Regions from separate parts of the Pseudomonas sp. GNP013 genome, predicted to be linked through region 3. Evidence: predicted binding sites of a transcription regulator. Region 3 holds the regulator's gene; each other region holds the start of a gene.
The links. The regulator sigma-54, encoded in region 3, starts transcription at its own class of promoters, with help from an activator protein. The targets are predictions, from matches to a motif close to ANTGGCATNNANNTTGCTNT.

Region 1 (6,701 bases), 2.0 Mb from region 3:
CCGGCCTGGTACAGGTCAACAATGCCCAGGACTACGACGCGCTGCGCTTTGGCCTCTCGGGCGAGGCCGGTTTGAACGACGGCACGGCCTTCCCCTTCGTGATCTTCAGCCTGCTGTTCATGCAGCATGGCGGTTTCGACGGCGACTGGCTCGGCGGCTGGGTTCTGAAGAATCTGATCTGGGCAGTGCCAGCCGGGTTGCTGGTGGGTTACTGGATGGGCCGGGGCATCGGCCGCGTCACCTTGTGGCTGCGCATCACCCACGACGACAGCACCCTGTCGCCCAATGACTACCTGACCCTGGCGCTGATCGCACTGGCCTACGTGGTCGCCGAAGCGATCGGTGGCTACGGTTTTCTGTCGGTGTTCGCTGCCGGGCTCGGCCTGCGCCAAGCCGAACTCAAATCCACCGGCAACGCCAGGACACCCGCCGAGCACCTGGCACTGCCCGTGGTCGGTCACCTGGAAGTGGAGCCGGAGCGTGCCCTGCAAGGCGACGTCAGTGAACTGGCCGATACGCAGATTGCGGCAGGCGTGATGATGGGCGACATGCTCTCGTTCGGCAGCCTGGTGGAACGCTCGATGGAAGTGTTTCTGGTGACCGTCTTGGGCATCGTGCTGGTCAGCCATTGGGACTGGCGCGCGCTGTTGGTGGCGGCATTGCTGTTTTGCGTGATTCGCCCGGTCAGCGTATTCGCCATGCCCTGGGGCAGCCTGGTCGACCGCCAGCAACGCGGCCTGATGGGTTGGTTCGGGATTCGCGGCATCGGCAGCATCTACTACCTGTTCTACGCCCTCAACCATGGGCTGATCGGCACCAGCAGCGCCGTGGCGGTGAACCTTACCGTATCGGTGATTGCCCTGAGCATCGTCGTGCATGGCCTGAGTACCCAGCCAATGCTGGCATGGTATGAACGACGAGCCAGGGCGAAGGGTCAGTCCTGACGCTCAGTATTGCCGACGTCTGCCGCGTCATCCAGATCGTTGAGAGGCACAGTGGCATCCTCCTTGAGCGGCGCGGTGGCATCGTCCATCAACGAGCCCGGGTCTTCGTTGCCCGGATCGTTGGGGTCGTCTTCCAGGTCGAGTTCTTTTGACATGACGTTCTCCTCTAGCCGCCCTGAGTATCGATATCGGCATCGGTTTCAGGTTTGTGCTCGGGCTCGGGTTCGAAATCCGGGCTGAACTCGTTCTCCTTTGCCTTGGGGTCGCTGGCAGCCGCTGGATCCTTGGGCGCATTGACAGCGCTGCCTGGGGCCGGCTCGCCGCCATCGATGGCCGGGTCGTTACGGTTGCTGGTTTGCGGGTCGTCGCTGGTGTTCATGGGGCACCTCTTCGCAGGTCTGAGGGAAATCTGTACTGCGTAAAACTAAGGCGCCGCGCCGACGAGCGAAGTTCCTTCCGAGTGCTCAGCGGATCGGATTGTCGACCTGGATATAGAACGCATAAATGCCCAGCACCAACCAGAACACCATGAACAGCCAGGGTGCACGCATGGAGAACAACAGCGACTTGCGATAGCCCTTGTGGGAGGACTCCATTTCGGAAAACAGCGGCGACTCATCGTAGGCCATGCCCATCACCGGCTCGCTGCGCAGCAGTTCGCTCTGCTTATAGTGCCAGTGGTCGATGATTTCATACGCCGCGCGAATACCGGGCCAGGCATTCAGCGAACTCAAAATACCCAGCGCCACCAGGAACACCGGCACCACCAGGGTAAACAGCTTGCCCCACTCCGGATTGAGGTTGCCCATGCCGGAGACGAAGGCGATCACCAGGAATGACTGCGCGGTGAGGTAGGCATCGGTGCGGTTGGCGAGGATGGTGGTTTCGTACTGGATTTCTCGGCGGTAGAAGTCCAGCCGGTCCTTGGGCGAACCGAAGATCTTGGCGTTGTGCTCGCTGTGGTCGGTCAGGGCCGATTCCGGGGTATCGGGCGAGATGATGGTTGGCACGACGGTACTCCGCAGATTGTCGAATGCCAATTAGAAGAATCGAGCGTGGGCGAAGTTCAAGTTAGTTACGCACCATTAAAGAGCACTGCGCGAGCGATCTGAGGTGGAACGCCCTATCGTGGCGAACGGGGCACCGTGGCGAGCGGGCTTGCCCTAATGCCGTTCAGTTAAGGAAAATTTGTGGGCTTATTGTGGCGAGCGGGCTTGCCCCGCGTTGGGGTGCGAAGCGCCCCCAATCGAGCAAAACGCGGTGTCCCTGATACGGCTCAGCGCCTGGTTTTGGGGCTGCTGCGCAGCCCAACGCAGGACAAGCCTGCTCGCCACAGGGAATCTGCGCTTAAAGGGCGAGCCCGCTCGCCACAAGTAATCGGCGCCTGAAGGCCATTTCGGCACATGCATTGCTTAACCCTTTCATCTGCCCGTAAACAGGAGCAAGCGTTACCCCCCGACCCAGAGCCCCCCCACCAGAAAGAAAGGACCAGGCCTGTTGGCACCCTGCGCCACGGGCTCATATAAAAAATGCGTTTTTAAAAGCGGCAGTGCCACCCATGCACCCCTGGGCACTGACAAGGTATCGGAATGGCTCGATCTTTCTTTGACGAAATGAATGACGCGAACGGCGAGTGCCGTGCGCATTACCAGGATTTCTCGCGCTGGCTGGCCAATACGCCGCCGGAACTGCTGGCCCAGCGTCGCCGCGAGGCAGATTTGCTGTTTCACCGCGCCGGGATCACGTTCACCCTGTACGGCGATGAACAGGACACCGAGCGCCTGATCCCCTTCGACATCATCCCGCGCAGCATTCCCGCCAGCGAGTGGAGCGTGATCGAGCGCGGCTGTATCCAGCGCGTCAATGCACTGAACATGTTCCTCGCCGACATCTACCACGACCAGCGCATCATCAAGGCCGGCATCATTCCGGCGGAACAGGTGCTGGGCAACGAAGGCTATCAAAAGGCAATGGTCGGGCTGGACCTGCACCGCGGCATCTACTCGCACATCTCCGGCGTCGACCTGGTGCGCGACGGCGACGGCACCTACTACGTGCTCGAAGACAACCTGCGCACCCCCAGCGGCGTGAGCTACATGCTCGAAGACCGCAAGATGATGATGCGCCTGTTCCCCGAAGTGTTCGCCAGACAGCGCATCGCGCCGGTGGACCACTACCCCAACCTGCTGCTCAAGACCCTCAAGAGTTCCAGCCGCCTCGACAACCCGAATGTGGTGGTGCTGACCCCTGGCCGCTTCAACAGTGCGTTTTTCGAGCATGCCTTTCTGGCGCGGGAAATGGGCGTGGAACTGGTGGAAGGCGCCGACTTGTTCGTGCACGACCTCAAGGTATTCATGCGCACCACCGACGGGCCCAAGGCCGTCGACGTGATTTACCGCCGCATCGACGACGCGTTCCTCGACCCGCAGGCGTTCAACGCCGAATCCATGCTCGGCGTGCCCGGCCTGGTGGCCGCCTATTGCGCGGGCAACGTGGTGCTGGCCAACGCCATCGGTACCGGCGTGGCCGACGACAAGTCGATCTACCCCTACGTGCCGGCGATGATCAAGTTTTACCTGGACGAAGAACCGATCCTGCAGAACGTGCCGACCTTCCAGTGCCGCAAGCCTGATGAACTGTCCCACGTGCTGGCCAACCTCGGCGAGCTGGTGGTCAAGGAAACCCAGGGTTCCGGCGGCTACGGCATGCTGGTGGGCCCCGCGTCCACGGCCGCCGAGATCGAGGACTTCCGCCAACGCATCAAGGCGCGCCCCCATGCCTACATCGCCCAGCCGACCCTGAGCCTGTCCACCTGCCCCACGTTCGTCGAAAACGGCATTGCGCCCCGGCACATCGACTTGCGCCCCTTTGTCCTCTCGGGCAAGGAAACCCGTCTGGTGCCCGGTGGTCTCACGCGGGTGGCGCTGCGTGAAGGCTCGCTGATCGTCAACTCGTCGCAGGGCGGCGGAACCAAGGACACCTGGGTGGTGGAGGACTGAATATGCTGAGTAGAACCGCCGCAGATCTGTACTGGATGTCACGTTACCTGGAGCGCGCCGAAAACCTGGCACGCATGCTCGAAGTCAGTTACTCGTTGTCGCTGATGCCCCAGGCCGGGCGCAGTGACGGGCTGGACGAACTGGCCATGTCGCTGCTCAGCAGCGGCACCCTGGAAAATTACCTGGAGCGCCACCAGACCCTGGACGCCGAACGCATGCTGCACTTCTTCGCCCTCGACGAAGAAAACCCGGCCAGCATCTACAACTGCCTGCGCGCCGCACGCGGCAATGCCCACGCGGTACGCGGGCGCATCACCGCCGACATGTGGGAAAACCTCAACGCCACCTGGCTGGAAATGCGCAGCATCGCCGCCGGCGGCCTCGCACGACATGGCATCAGCCACTTCTGCGACTGGGTCAAGCAGCGCTCGCACCTGTTTCGCGGCGCCACCTCGGGCACCATCATGCGCAATGACGCCTACCGCTTCATCCGCCTGGGCACCTTTGTCGAACGCGCCGACAACACCCTGCGCCTGCTGGATGCGCGCTACGAGATGTTCGGCGAAGAGTCCGAAGAAGTCAGCGACCTGTCGGCACGCGGCTACTACCAGTGGAGCGCCCTGCTGCGCGCATTGTCGTCCTTCGAGGCGTATACCGAGCTGTACCCGAATGCCCTCAACGCGCGCTCGGTGTCCGAACTGCTGCTGTTGCGCAGCGACGTTCCACGCTCGTTGCACGCCTGTATCGAGGAACTGAGCCAGATCCTCGCTGACCTGCCCGGCAGCTACGGCCGCACCGCGCAACGCCTGGCGGCGGAGTTCGAGGCGCGGCTGCGCTACACCGGCATCGACGAGATTCTGGAGGACGGCCTGCATATGCGCTTGATCGAGTTCATCGACACCGTGCGCGAACTGGCCCGATCCATCCAAAGTTCCTACCTGGAAGTGGTCTGAAAGGGAGCCTGCGCAACGCTCTGTGGCAAGCGGGCTGTTGTGTCGAGCGGGCTTATTGTGGCGAGCGGGCTTGCCCCGCGTTGGGGTGCGCAGCGCCCCCAATCAAGCAAAACGCGGTGTACCTGATACGGCTCAGCGCCTGGCTTTGGGGCTGCTGCGCAGCCCAACGCAGGACAAGCCTGCTCGCCACAATAAGCCCACTCACCAGAGGAATGTGGCTGCCTGAAACCATCAGACCCCGTTGGCGTGCACGGCCCACCACCTGGGCAACAACTGCCGCACCCGCGCCTCGCCAAAGCGGTCGTCGATCAGCATCACCACGCCCCGGTCCTGCTGGCTGCGAATCACCCTGCCCGCCGCCTGCACCACCTTCTGAATGCCGGGATACAAATAGGTGTAGTCATACCCGGCGCCGAAGATCGCGCCCATGCGCAGCTTCATCTGCTCATTGACCGGGTTCAACTGGGGCAGGCCCAGTGTCGCCACAAACGCGCCGATCAAGCGCGCGCCGGGCAGGTCGATGCCTTCGCCGAATGCGCCGCCCAGCACGGCAAAGCCAATGCCCTGGCTGTGCTGCGTGAACTGGTCGAGAAACCCCTGGCGCTCGGCCTCGGCCATGCCGCGCGATTGCAGCCACAGGGCAATCTGCGGGTGCCGTTCGGCCATCAGTTGGGCGACCTGTTGCAGGTAATCGAAGCTTGAAAAAAACGCCAGATAGTTACCCGGTTGCGCGGTGAACTGCCGCGCAATCAACTCGACGATGGGTGCCAGCGACGCCTGGCGATGCACGAAGCGCGTGGAGATACGCTCGACAATGTGCACCTGCAACTGCTCCGCCTTGAACGGCGACTCGACATCCACCCAGGCCGTGTCCGCCGGCAGGCCCAACAGGTCGGCGTAGTAATGCCGTGGGCTCAGGGTCGCGGAAAACAGCACGCTGCTGCGCGCGGCGGTAAGCCTGGGGCCAATGAATTGGGCGGGCACCACATTGCGCAGGCACAAGGTTGAGCTGCTGCGCTTGCCGTTGAGCTGACGTTTGCTGATATCGAAGATGAAGTGTTCGTTGAACAGCTCCGCCACCTTGGCAAATTGCAGCGCCTCGAAATAGAAGGCCTGCAGGTCACCGCTGAGGGCCTCGGGACGCTCGTTGAAGTAGTCGCCCAGCGCGCCGACGCACAGGCTCAACGCCTGCAACAGTTTTTCCGGCCGAGCACCGTAGGCCTGATACGGCGCGACCTGGTCCTTGTGCAGCGCATTCCATTCACGGTTGAGGCGCTGCAAGGGTTTCTTCAAGGACTCCGGCGCCGTGTCGCGCAAGGTCTTGAGTGTGTACTGGTCGAGGCTCGCGCTGTACATCGCGCGCGCCCGTTCGACCAGGTTGTGGGCTTCGTCGACCAGCACGGCGGCCCGCCATTGGTTGAGCTGGGCCAGGCCGAACAACATGGCGGCAAAGTCGAAATAGTAGTTGTAGTCGGCGACGACCAGGTCGCTCCAGCGCGCCATTTCCTGGCTCAGGTAATAAGGGCACACGTCATGGGCCAGGGCCACTTCGCGCAGGCTGCGTTGATCGAGCAGGCGCACCCTGGACGCGGCGGCGCGGGCGGCGGGCAGGCGATCATAAAAGCCTTTGGCCAACGGGCACGATTCGCCGTGGCAGGCCTTGTCCAGGTGCTCGCAGGCCTTGTCTCGCGCCACCAGCTCCAGCACCCGCAGCGGTAACTCCGGGTGGCTGTCGTACAAGACCTGCGCGGCATCCAGAGCCAGCTTGCGCCCGGGCGTCTTGGCGGTAAGGAAGAACAGCGTGT
Region 2 (6,701 bases), 590 kb from region 3:
TGGAACCCTGATGAAGCCTCAACTGATCGCCGCCGCGGAACTCGACCGTCTGGAAACCTGGCAGAAATATTCCGCCCACATGTGCGGCGGCTGCGTGTCCAGCTGCTGCACGCTGCCGGTCGAGGTGAAGATCAAGGACCTGATCCGCATTGGCATCGTCGACGAATTCGAGCGCGGTGACCCGCCGAAGAACATCGCCAAGCGGTTGCAGAAGGAAGGCATCGTGGAGCGCTACAACAACAAATCCGAGATCTTTACCCTGCAGCGCATGAGCAACAACGATTGCCTGTACCTGGATCGTAAGACGCGCTTCTGCACTATTTATGACAAGCGCCCGGATACCTGCCGCAACCACCCGAAAATCGGACCGCGGCCGGGATACTGCGCGTACAAGCCGAAGGAAGTGGTGCGCGAGACCAAGTTCAAGACCCTCGATAAGTTCTGATTCGGGTTTTGTGGGGCTGTTGAGGGCCCTATCGGGGGCAAGCCCCCTCCCACATTTTGATCTGTGAACACATTCAAAGGTGGGAAGAGGCTTGCCCCCGATGAGGCCAGTACAGCCACCACCAAAACTGCAGGCATAAAAAAACGCCCCCGGCCTTTCGACCGGGGGCGTTTTTATTCAGCCTGAGTTAACTCAGTTCTTGGATTTCTTGGCAGCGCGGGTACGCTCGCCTTCGTCCAGGATCTTTTTACGCAGGCGGATCGACTTAGGCGTCACTTCGCACAGCTCGTCGTCCTGGATGAATTCCAGTGCCTGTTCCAGGGTGAAGCGAACAGGTGGGACCAGAGCGATGGTTTCGTCTTTGCCCGAAGCACGCATGTTGTCGAGCTTCTTGCCTTTGGTTGGGTTGACGCCCATGTCGTTGTCACGGCTGTTCAGACCAACGATCTGACCGTTGTAGATCTCTTGACCGTGTTCAACGAACAGCTTGCCACGCGCCTGGAGGGTTTCCAGGGAGTAGGTCAGCGCCTTGCCGGTTTCTACCGATACCAGAACACCGTTCTGACGACCGGACATGTCGCCGGACTTCATGGTGTCGTAGCGATCGAAGATCGAGGTCAGGATGCCAGCGCCGTTGGTCAGGGTCAGGAACTGGTTACGGAAACCGATCAGACCACGAGCAGGGATGTTGTATTCCAGACGTACACGGCCCTTGCCATCCGGCACCATGTTGGTCAGGTCGCCCTTACGCAGGCCCATCTCTTCCATGACCTTGCCCTGGGATTCTTCAGGGGTGTCGATGGTGACGTTTTCGAACGGTTCCTGCTTCACGCCGTCAACCTGACGGATGATCACTTCCGGACGACCAACACCCATTTCGAAGCCTTCGCGACGCATGGTTTCGATCAGTACGGAGAGGTGCAGCTCACCACGGCCGGAGACTTTGAACTTGTCAGCCGAGTCGCCTTCTTCAACGCGCAGTGCAACGTTGTACAGCAGCTCTTTGTCCAGACGCTCCTTGATGTTACGGGAGGTCACGAACTTGCCTTCCTTGCCGCAGAACGGCGAGTCGTTCACCTGGAAGGTCATCGAAACGGTTGGCTCGTCAACGGTCAGAGGCTTCATCGCCTCGACAGTGTCCGGCTGGCACAGGGTGTCGGAGATGAACAGCGAGTCCATGCCGCTGACGCACACGATGTCGCCGGCAAATGCTTCTTCAACGTCGATGCGGTGCAGACCGTGGTGGCCCATCAGCTTCAGGATACGACCGTTACGCTTCTTGCCGTCGGCGCCGATAGCCACAACCGGGGTGTTCGGCTTGACGCTGCCACGGGCAATACGGCCAACGCCGATAACACCCAGGAAGCTGTTGTAGTCCAGTGCCGAGATTTGCATCTGGAACGGGCCTTCACGGTCAACTTTCGGCGGCGGTACGTTGTCGACGATCGACTGGTACAGCGGGGTCATGTCTTCAGCCATGTCGGTGTGGTCAAGACCAGCAATACCGTTCAGGGCCGAGGCGTAGATCACCTGGAAATCGAGCTGTTCTTCGGTGGCGCCCAGGTTGTCGAACAGGTCGAAGATCTGGTCCAGAACCCAGTCCGGACGCGCGCCTGGACGGTCAACCTTGTTGATGCACACGATCGGACGCAGGCCGGCTTCGAACGCCTTCTTGGTCACGAAACGGGTTTGCGGCATAGGGCCGTCTTGAGCGTCAACCAGCAGCAGCACGGAGTCGACCATCGACATTACGCGTTCTACTTCGCCGCCGAAGTCGGCGTGGCCCGGGGTGTCCACGATGTTGATGTGGTAGCCGTTCCAGTTGATGGCGGTGTTTTTCGCCAGGATGGTAATACCGCGCTCTTTTTCCTGGTCGTTGGAGTCCATCACGCGCTCGTCGTTGAGCTCGTTGCGCTCCAGGGTGCCGGATTGGCGCAGGAGTTTGTCTACCAGGGTGGTTTTACCGTGGTCAACGTGAGCAATGATGGCGATGTTACGTAGATTTTCGATCACTTGTGTATCTCGATCAGAGGATTCGGTGTGCTGACAGGTCGTGGCAGCGATTAACAGTAGAGTCAGGCCTTGCCGTTACAGCTTGACGGCAGAGTCGGGGGGCCGGTGACGCAGGCCACAGGCAAACAGCCCCGGGCTCTTAGCTCGGTCGATAAACGCGCACATTGGCATGCCCCTCACTGAGCAAATGGTGGGCATGCAGGCGACTCATCACGCCTTTGTCGCAATACAGCAGGTACTGACGGCTGTTATCCAGTTCCTTGAAACGCGCGTTCAATGCATAGAACGGCAGCGTTTGTACGTCGATGCCGGCGATTTCCAGCGGCTCATCCTCGGCGGCATCCGGGTGACGGATATCGACGACGATCTGACCGGCCAGGGCTTCGCTGACTTCTTCGATCTGCACATCCTGGCCCAACTCGTCGATCACGCGATCGATCGGGACCAGTTTGGCGTTCTCGAGCGCACGCTCCAGAACCGCCATATCAAACTGTTGTTCTTCATACTCCACGCGGTTGCGCTTGGCGTGGGTCTTGGGGTTCACCGAGATGACCCCGCAGTATTCCGGCATATGCTTGGCGAAATCGGCGGTGCCGATTTCTTCGGCCAGGTCGATGATGTCCTGCTTGTGGCTGGCGATCAGCGGGCGCAACACCAGCTTCTCGGTCACGCAGTCGATCAGCGACAGGTTGGGCAGCGTCTGGCTGGCCACCTGGGAGATCGCTTCGCCGGTCACCAGCGCGTCGATCTGCAACTGATCGGCAATGCGGGACGCAGCGCGCAACATCATACGCTTCAAAACCACGCCCATATGACTGTTATCGACTTTAGCGAGAATTTCGCCCAGCACTTCCTCAAACGGCACGCTCACAAACAGCACGCGCTGGGAGCTGCCGTACTTCTTCCAGATAAAGTGCGCGACTTCCATCACGCCCAATTCGTGTGCACGCCCGCCCAGGTTAAAGAAGCAGAAGTGGCTCATCAGGCCGCGGCGCATGATCTGGTAGGCCGCCACCGTGGAGTCGAAACCACCGGACATGAGCACCAGGGTCTGTTCCAGGGCGCCCAGCGGGTAGCCGCCGATGCTGTTGTGCTGGCTGTGGATCACAAACAACCGTTGGTCGCGAATCTCCATGCGCACTTCAATTTGCGGCGCTTTGAGGGAGATTCCGGCCGCGCCGCACTCGCGACGCAGCTTGCTGCCGACGTATTTCTCCACATCCATGGAGCTGAACGGATGTTTGCCGGCGCGCTTGCAGCGTACCGAAAAAATCCTGCCTTCCAGCTCATCGCCAAAGTGCAGTTTGCACTTCTCGGTGATGTCATCGAAGTCGCCCAGCGGGTACTCGTCCACCTGCAGAAAATGCGCGATGCCCGGCATGCAGCTCAGGCGCTCGGTCATGTCCTTCAGGGCTTTGGCGTCGGTCAGGCGGGTTTCCAGCTCGAGGTTGTCCCACACACCGTTGACCACCACAGCCGGGTCCAGATCGCGGAGCACGGCACGGATGTTCTTGGCCAACTGACGGATGAAGCGCATCCGTACCGGTCGGCTCTTGATGGTGATTTCAGGGAAGACTTTTACGATTAATTTCATGGAAACAGCGCGTGCCGGGCCTGCTGAAAAAGGGGGGCGCGGATTATAGCGGAAATCGCTCAAGGTTTAACCAGTTAATATGCACCGCACTTGCAACGCACTAAATGCGTGCATTTTCACTTGGCAACGCTACATTGCAGTGCGCACCTTTTTGCCATTTGTCGTTATGCACCTTTATAGGGTCGCATTTGGAGCACAAAACCCATGTTGGCGCACTGGCATGCAATTTGCTCTCTTGTGAGGCAGGTTGCCATGGCGGACTATCCGCGCCGGCATCACCCACATTCTAAGGGCTAATTCCACTACCCCAGCCCGAAGCCACCCGGAGGACACCATGTCGAAGTCGGTTCAACTCATCAAAGATCATGACGTTAAATGGATTGATCTGCGCTTCACGGACACAAAAGGCACTCAGCACCACGTGACCATGCCGGCTCGCGACGCGCTGGATGATGCTTTCTTCGAAGAAGGCAAAATGTTCGACGGTTCCTCCATTGCTGGCTGGAAAGGCATCGAAGCTTCCGACATGATCCTGATGCCGGACGACAGCACTGCCGTCCTCGACCCGTTCACCGAAGAGCCTACCCTGATCCTGGTATGCGACGTGATCGAGCCTTCGACCATGCAAGGCTACGACCGCGACCCACGTGCGATCGCCAAGCGTGCCGAGGAATACCTGAAGTCGACCGGTATCGGTGACACCGTATTCGTGGGCCCGGAGCCAGAGTTCTTCATCTTCGACCAAGTGAAGTTCAAGTCCGACATCTCCGGTTCCATGTTCAAAATCTACTCCGAGCAGGGCTCCTGGATGTCCGACCAGGACGTGGAAGGCGGCAACCATGGCCACCGTCCAGGCATCAAAGGCGGCTACTTCCCGGTGCCACCGTTCGACCACGACCACGAAATCCGTACCTCCATGTGCAACGCCATGGAAGACATGGGCCTGGTCATCGAAGTGCATCACCACGAAGTGGCCACTGCCGGCCAGAACGAAATCGGTGTGAAGTTCAACACCCTGGTAGCCAAGGCTGACGAAGTTCAGACCCTGAAATACTGCGTACACAACACCGCCGTTGCCTACGGCCGTACCGCGACCTTCATGCCAAAGCCTCTGTACGGCGATAACGGTTCGGGCATGCACGTTCACCTGTCCATCGCCAAAGATGGCAAGAACACCTTCGCCGGCGAAGGCTATGCCGGCCTGTCCGACACCGCCCTGTACTTCATCGGCGGCATCATCAAGCACGGCAAGGCCCTGAACGGCTTCACCAACCCGTCGACCAACTCCTACAAGCGTCTGGTCCCAGGTTTCGAAGCGCCGGTCATGCTGGCCTACTCGGCCCGTAACCGTTCGGCCTCGATCCGTATTCCTTACGTGTCCAGCCCGCGCGCTCGCCGTATCGAAGCACGTTTCCCGGATCCGGCAGCCAACCCGTACCTGGCCTTCGCTGCGCTGGTCATGGCTGGCCTGGACGGCATCCAGAACAAGATCCACCCTGGCGACGCCGCCGACAAAAACCTGTACGACCTGCCGCCTGAAGAGGCCAAGGAAATCCCGCAAGTGTGCGGCAGCCTGAAAGAGGCCCTGGAAGAGCTGGACAAGGGCCGTTCGTTCCTGACCAAAGGCGGCGTGTTCAGCGACGACTTCATCGATGCCTACATCGAGCTCAAGAGCGCTGAAGAAATCAAGGTGCGCACCTTCGTACACCCACTGGAATACGAGCTGTACTACAGCTGCTGATCCGGTAGCGCCGCCTAAGGCGGCGTGATGAAAAAAGACCTCCTCCGGAGGTCTTTTTTTTGCCTGAGCATGAAGAATGCGGGACGGGGCATACCCCGATGGCAGAGTGTCAGGCAATACCTGTATAACCTGACCCACCGCCATCGGGAGCAGGCCCCCCTCCCACAAGGAGATCACCTTTGAAAGTACGTTTTTTGTTTGCCTTGATGTTTGCCAGCGCCACCGCCAGTGCCGCGCCGCCCACCCTTGAGCCGCTGCTCAACAGCATCGCCGAGCGTCTGGAGATCGCCGACCAGGTAGCCCTGAGCAAGTGGGACAGCCACAAGCCTGTGGAAGACAGGAAGCGCGAGCAGGAAGTGATCGCCAGCGTTGTCGCCCAGGCACCGAGCTACAAACTCGACCCTGCCGCCGCCGAGCAGTTCTTCTCGGCACAGATCGAAGCGAACAAACTGGTGCAGTACACCCACTTGTCCGACTGGCAGTTCCAGGGCAAGGCGCCCGACGATCCGCGCCCTGACCTGGTCAAGCAAATCCGCCCGCAATTGGATGAGCTGCAAAAGACCCTGCTCAAGCAACTGGCTGATTTCACCCCTCAGCGCACGGATCCGCAGTGCCCGCAATGGCTGGCCGAAGCCGTGCATGAACCGCTCAACGACCCGCTGCGCCAGTTGGCGATGATCCGCGCCACGGCCGAGTTGTGCATCTACAAAGGCTAGGCCTGTAACCCGATTAAAAATGTGGGAGGGGGCTTGCCCCTCCCACATTGGACTGTATGCATTCAGGACCCTCTCTGACACCTTCCTGAACAACCTTCACAAAATCGCACTATATTAGTGCGACAGTTTGCACCCTACCCATTCGCCGACCCCATTTTGGTTCGAAACTTCCCGTTCAAGCTGGCAGAACGC
Region 3 (6,701 bases):
GATCGTGGGCCTCGTCCAGGCCGACCAGGGGCGTGTGCTGATCGACGACCTCGACGTCAGCCACCAGCCCATGCACGGTCGTGCACGCGCCGGTATCGGCTATCTGCCACAGGAAGCGTCGATTTTCCGCAAGCTGTCGGTTGCCGACAACATCATGGCGATCCTCGAGACCCGCAAGGAACTCGACCGCGACGGCCGCCGTCAGGAGCTGGAAAGCCTGCTGCAGGAATTCCACATCAACCACATTCGCGACAACCTCGGCATGAGTCTGTCCGGTGGTGAGCGTCGCCGCGTGGAAATCGCCCGCGCCCTGGCGACGGCACCCAAGTTCATCCTGCTGGACGAACCGTTTGCCGGCGTCGACCCGATTTCGGTCGGCGACATCAAGCAGATCATCCATCATCTCAAGGCCAAGGGTATCGGTGTGCTGATCACCGACCACAACGTCCGTGAGACCCTCGATATCTGCGAGACCGCCTATATCGTCAACGATGGCCAACTGATCGCCGAAGGCGATTCGGCGACTATCCTGGCCAACGAACTGGTCAAGGAAGTGTACCTGGGTCACGAGTTCCGCCTGTAGACACGGTGGTATCAGGGCGTTCGCCGACGAGCGCGCGAGTCAATGAAAACCTCAGTATTTTTATTGTCATCGCGCTCTAGGCAAAGCACCTGATATCAGGCATATAATTTGCTTATGTTTGGCGCTCGCGCGCCCTGTCGTGGATGGCGCATTGCGCCGGCGAATAAGGTGTTAAGCCCCTGCCATGAAACCATCGCTAGTCCTGAGAATGGGCCAGCAGCTGACGATGACACCGCAGCTGCAACAGGCCATCCGCCTGCTCCAATTGTCGACCCTGGACCTGCAACAGGAAATCCAGGAGGCCCTGGAGTCCAATCCGATGCTCGAACGCCAGGAAGAAGGCGACGACTTCGATAATGCAGACCCACTGGCCGACAACATCGAGCAAAAACCCAACCCGGACGTGCAGGAACCCTCCTATCAGGAAACTGCCCCCACGGTGGACAACCTCGAGGAAGGCGACTGGAACGAACGCATTCCCAACGAACTGCCCGTGGACACCGCCTGGGAAGACGTCTACCAGACCAGCGCGAGCAGCTTGCCCAGCAATGATGATGACGAGTGGGACTTCACCACCCGCACCTCCGTCGGCGAGAGCTTGCAAAGCCACCTGCTGTGGCAGTTGAACCTGGCGCCGATGTCCGACACTGATCGCCTGATCGCCGTCACCCTGATCGACTGCATCAACAACCAGGGCTATCTGGACGAGACGCTCGACGAAATTCTGGAGGCTTTCGACCCCGAACTGGATATCGAGCTGGACGAGATTGAAGCCGTCCTGCACCGTATCCAGCAGTTCGAGCCCGCCGGTATCGGTGCGCGCAACCTCAGTGAATGCCTGCTGCTGCAATTGCGTCAATTGCCCGCCAGGACGCCATGGCTCGCTGAAGCCCAGCGCCTGGTTACCGACTACATCGACCTGTTGGGCAGCCGTGACTATAGCCAGCTGATGCGTCGCATGAAGCTCAAGGAAGATGAACTGCGCCAGGTCATCGAGCTGGTGCAGAGCCTCAACCCGAGGCCGGGCTCGCAGATCGAATCCAGCGAAGCCGAATACGTGGTCCCCGACGTGATCGTCCGCAAGGACAACGAGCGCTGGCTGGTGGAGTTGAACCAGGAATCCGTGCCGCGCCTGCGGGTCAACCCGCAGTACGCCGGCTTTGTGCGCCGCGCCGACACCAGTGCCGACAACACCTTCATGCGCAATCAGTTGCAGGAAGCCCGCTGGTTCATCAAGAGCCTGCAAAGCCGCAACGAAACCCTGATGAAAGTGGCCACCCAGATCGTCGAGCATCAGCGCGGCTTCCTGGAGTACGGCGACGAAGCGATGAAACCGCTGGTGCTGCACGATATCGCGGAAGCGGTGGGCATGCACGAATCGACGATTTCGCGGGTCACCACACAGAAATTCATGCATACCCCGCGGGGTATATATGAGCTGAAATACTTTTTCTCCAGCCACGTCAGCACCTCCGAAGGCGGCGAATGCTCGTCCACGGCGATTCGCGCAATCATCAAAAAACTGGTTGCCGCGGAAAATCAGAAAAAGCCATTGAGTGACAGTAAGATCGCTGGTTTACTGGAGGCACAAGGCATTCAGGTCGCCCGTCGAACCGTCGCCAAGTATCGCGAATCCCTTGGGATCGCGCCTTCCAGCGAGCGTAAGCGGTTGATGTGACGGGCGGGCCACAGCGTTCCAGTGGCAGGCGCTTTTCGCCTGTCGCTTTATGCACTGGCAACGAAGGAGAAGCTGTATGCAAGTCAACATCAGTGGACACCAGCTGGAAGTCACCAAGCCCCTGCGTGAATACACCGAGAGCAAGCTGAACAAGCTTGCGGGGCATTTCGACAAGATCACCAATGTGCAGGTCATCATGGAGGTCGACAAGCTCAAGCAGAAAATCGAAGCCACCCTGCACGTACCGAATGCCAAGCTCGTCGCCAATGCGGAACACGAAGACATGTACGCGGCGATTGACTCGCTCTACGACAAGCTCGACCGCCAACTCATAAAGCATAAGGAAAAGAATCTGCACCTGATGCAAGGTACAGGTCGTTAACTCCCCCCCATGATCCGACTTGAAACCATCCTGACCCCCGGCCGTTCCCTGGTGAACGCGCCGGGTGGCAGTAAGAAAAAAGCCCTCGAACACATTGCCAACCTGATCAGCCGGGAAGTGCCCGAGCTGGATGAGCAGGTCGTGTTCAAGGCCCTGATCGACCGTGAAAAACTGGGCTCCACCGGTTTTGGCAACGGCATCGCCATTCCTCACTGCCGACTCAAAGGCTGCGACACACCGGTCAGCGCCTTGCTGCACCTGGAAAGACCCATTGATTTCGATGCCATCGACGGCGCTCCGGTCGACCTGCTCTTCGTTTTGCTGGTCCCGGAAGCGGCCACCGATGCTCACCTGGAACTGCTTCGGCAGATCGCCAGCATGCTCGACCGCAAGGAAGTACGTCATAAACTGCGCAACGCCAGCAGCAATGAGGCGTTGTATCAGGTTGTGCTGGACGAGCAATAACCATGCGCCTGATCATTGTCAGTGGCCGCTCCGGCTCGGGTAAAAGCACCGCACTCAATGTGCTTGAAGACAGCGGTTTTTATTGCATCGATAATTTGCCCGCCGGCCTGCTGCCGGAACTGGCCGAACGCGCGCTTATCCATACCGAATTGGCGCAACCGCTGGTCGCCGTTTCGATTGATGCACGCAACCTGCCCAGCCACCTCTCGCGGTTCCCTGAACTGCTCGAAGAAGTGCGCGGCAAGCATATTCATTGTGATGTGCTGTACCTGGACGCCGACGAAGAGACGCTGCTCAAGCGTTTCTCCGAAACCCGCCGGCGCCACCCGCTGAGCAGCCCGAACCGCTCGCTGGCCGAGGCCATCGAAGACGAGACCACGCTGCTGGGGCCGATCATTGATCTGGCCGACCTCAAGATCAACACCACCAACCTGAACCTGTACCAGCTGCGCGACGCCATCAAGCTGCGTCTGCTCAATCAGCCTGAGCCCGGTACCGCCTTTCTGGTCGAGTCATTTGGCTTCAAACGCGGCATGCCGGTGGATGCCGACCTGGTGTTCGACGTGCGCTGCCTGCCCAATCCTTACTGGAAGCCAGAGTTGCGCGAACAATCCGGTCTGGATCAGCCGGTGATCGATTACCTGGCCGCGCAACCGGATGTGGAGGATATGTTCCAGGACATCTCCACCTACCTGCTCAAATGGCTGCCGCGCTTTGCCGCGAGCAATCGCGCTTATGTCACCATAGCCATCGGCTGCACCGGCGGTCACCACCGCTCCGTCTACCTGACAGAACGTCTTGGCCTGGTGCTGCAGCAAACCCTCAAGAACGTTCAGGTCCGCCACCGCGACCTAAGCTGAAAGGAACACCTCCGCGATGCCCGCTCTGGAAATTCAAATTATCAACAAGCTGGGCCTCCACGCCCGGGCTTCGGCCAAATTCGTCGGCGTTGCCGGGAAGTTTCCTTGCCAGATCCGCGCCGGGCGTACACCGGAGTCGATGGTCGATGGCAAAAGCATCATGGCAATCATGATGCTGGCTGCGAGCAAGGGCACCACGATTCATCTGAAAACCGAAGGTGAGCAGGAGGAGGAAGCGATGGCAGCCTTGGTGGAGTTGATCAACAACAAGTTTGACGAAGGTGAATAACCGCCAACCTGAGTAGCAGCGCGGCCTAACCCAGGGCAGTGTCCATCACCATCATCAAGCAAAACCCCAGGCACAACCCAAGGCTGGCAAGCTTGTCGTGACCATTGCGCCGCGACTCGGGGATCACTTCGTGAGTCACCACCAGCAGCATCGCGCCCGCAGCCAATGCCAGGCCCAATGGCAACAGCACTTCTGCAAGGGTGACCAGCCAGGCACAGAGCACGGCGAACACCGGTTCCACCAGGCCTGAAGCGGCGCCGATCAGGAACGCCTTGACCCGCGACATACCTGCTCCCGCCAGTACCAGCGCGATCACCAGTCCTTCCGGCACATCCTGCAGCGCGATGCCCATCGCCAGGCTGTCGGCATCCGGCATGCCGCCGCCGGCGGACACCCCCACCGCCATGCCTTCCGGAATGTTGTGGGCGATGATGGCAAATACAAACAACCAGATTCGAGGCGGGATGACCGGTTTATCCGGTGTGCCCACCAACATCTCCGGACTGGTGCCGGAAACCTTGCGATCCACCAAATACAGCCCGAATGCGCCCAGCATGATGCCGAAACTGATCAGGCCACTGGCGGCCCAAGGCGAAAGCCCCAGGCTTTCGGCGGCGGAAATACCCGGCACCACCAGCGAAAAGGCGGTCGCAGCCAGCATCACCCCCGCCCCGAAGCCCAATAGCGTATCGCTCAACGCCACCGGCATGCGCCGGATTACCAGTACGGGTACCGCGCCCAAAGCTGTGCCGAGCGCGCAGAGCGCACCGCCCTGCAGGGCACGCAGGATGCGCGGTTCCAGGTCCAGCCAGGCCAGCCCGTGGGCCACCAGCAATGCAGTGCCTGCCAGCAGCAGCAGCGAGCCAAACGCATAGCGAAACAATCGCACGCTGCTGATCGCCAGTGTTCCAGTACCCATAGTCGGCCTTAGGTCTTGTTATGGAGATAAATATCAGGCCACGGCGGCCTGATAGCGTGCAGACACTTCGGGCCAGTTGATAACGCTGTAGAAGGCGTTGATGTATTCCGGGCGGCGGTTCTGGTACAGCAGGTAATACGCATGCTCCCAAACGTCCAGACCCAGGATCGGGGTATTGCCGTTCATCAGCGGGCTGTCCTGATTACCGCTGCTTTCCACCACCAGGGTCTTTTGCGGAGTAACGCTCAGCCAGGCCCAACCGCTGCCGAAGCGGGTCAGCGCGGCTTTGGTGAATGCCTCCTTGAAGCTTTCGAAGCCGCCCAATTGCTGATCAATCGCCTTGCCCAGTGCGCCTTCGGGCTTGCCGCCACCTTTGGGCGACATGACGGCCCAGAACAACGAGTGGTTAGCATGGCCCCCGCCCTGATTGATCACCGCAGCGCGCAACTTCTCGGGCAACTGCTGGACGCTGGACACCAGCTTTTCAATCGGCCAGTCGGCAAACTCAGTACCATCAACCGCAGCGTTCAAGTTGTTGATGTAGGTCTGATGGTGCCTGGTGTAGTGGATTTCCATGGTTTGCGCATCGATGTGCGGTTCCAGGGCATCGTAGGCGTAGGGCAAGGCAGGCAAGGTGTAACTCATATCAATGTGCTCCGTATTGAGACGGGGTCGGTTGCACCGCGGCACCGCCCAGCAGGCGATGAGTGCGTGGGTATTCACCGTGATCGCTGATGAAATTCAGCAGTTCGACGTAGGTTTTGCTGCTTTGGCGCAATGCCGCCTCACGCAGTTGCGGCGGCAGACGCGGGTCCTGCATGGTCTGCAACAGGCGCTGATGGACCGCGCAGAGGTATTCGGCGCTTTCCTCAGGCTGGTTCAGGCGCAGGTGCAGGTCCGCCAGGTTGTGATGGGAAATGACGCAGGCCGCCACCGCTTCGTCGGCATCCGCCCAGCGTTCGAACAACACTTGCGCCAGGGCCAAGGCTTGCAGGTAGGCCTCGCGAGCGTCAACCAGTTCACCGGCCATAAAACAGCGATTGGCCCGTTCGATCGTGCGTTTCCAGTGCTCCATGGTGAGCCTCCAAAGCAGGTCGGTGATTACACGCCGCCGGCCGTGAGCTTTTCCGGGTCCAGCAGGACCTCCAGTTGGCTACGCGGCAAGTCAGTGTGTTCAAGGGCGACATCGATCACCGGGCGACCCTGCTGATAGGCCTTTTTGGCGATTTCAGCCGCCTTCTGGTAACCAATGATCGGGTTGAGTGCCGTCACCAGGATCGGGTTGCGCGACAACGCTTCCTTGAGCCGGGCTTCGTTGACCTTGAAGCCGGCAATCGCCTTGTCCGCCAGCAGACGGCTGGAATTGCCCAGCAGTTCGAGGCTGCTGAGCAGGTTCTGGGCGATGATCGGCAGCATCACGTTGAGTTCGAAGTTGCCCGACTGGCCGGCGATGGTGATCACCGTGTCATTGCCGATCACCTGCGCGGCGACCATGGCGGTCGCCTCGGGGATTACCGGGTTGACC

Region 1: the regulator sigma-54 is predicted to act here: its motif matches at 2,340-2,359, upstream of ACXX81_RS09620 (circularly permuted type 2 ATP-grasp protein).
Region 2: the regulator sigma-54 is predicted to act here: its motif matches at 4,267-4,286, upstream of glnA (type I glutamate--ammonia ligase).

The regions. Positions count from the first base shown of each region.
Region 1 is NZ_JBTGUT010000001.1:2,159,190-2,165,890, reverse strand. It holds gene ACXX81_RS09640 (cation:proton antiporter) at 1-944, shown strand, start outside; gene ACXX81_RS09635 (hypothetical protein) at 935-1,099, opposite strand; gene ACXX81_RS09630 (hypothetical protein) at 1,111-1,323, opposite strand; gene ACXX81_RS09625 (hypothetical protein) at 1,409-1,954, opposite strand; gene ACXX81_RS09620 (circularly permuted type 2 ATP-grasp protein) at 2,534-3,943, shown strand; gene ACXX81_RS09615 (alpha-E domain-containing protein) at 3,946-4,896, shown strand; gene ACXX81_RS09610 (ATP-dependent DNA helicase) at 5,128-6,701, opposite strand, start outside.
Region 2 is NZ_JBTGUT010000001.1:4,744,877-4,751,577, forward strand. It holds gene ACXX81_RS20905 (YkgJ family cysteine cluster protein) at 11-445, shown strand; gene typA (translational GTPase TypA) at 638-2,458, opposite strand; gene thiI (tRNA uracil 4-sulfurtransferase ThiI) at 2,598-4,052, opposite strand; gene glnA (type I glutamate--ammonia ligase) at 4,387-5,793, shown strand; gene ACXX81_RS20925 (chorismate mutase) at 5,973-6,509, shown strand.
Region 3 is NZ_JBTGUT010000001.1:4,153,279-4,159,979, forward strand. It holds gene lptB (LPS export ABC transporter ATP-binding protein) at 1-583, shown strand, start outside; gene ACXX81_RS18315 (RNA polymerase factor sigma-54) at 768-2,261, shown strand; gene hpf (ribosome hibernation-promoting factor, HPF/YfiA family) at 2,338-2,643, shown strand; gene ptsN (PTS IIA-like nitrogen regulatory protein PtsN) at 2,653-3,108, shown strand; gene rapZ (RNase adapter RapZ) at 3,111-3,968, shown strand; gene ACXX81_RS18335 (HPr family phosphocarrier protein) at 3,985-4,257, shown strand; gene ACXX81_RS18340 (ZIP family metal transporter) at 4,283-5,176, opposite strand; gene ACXX81_RS18345 (superoxide dismutase) at 5,210-5,821, opposite strand; gene ACXX81_RS18350 (DUF2753 family protein) at 5,823-6,251, opposite strand; gene ACXX81_RS18355 (class II fumarate hydratase) at 6,278-6,701, opposite strand, start outside.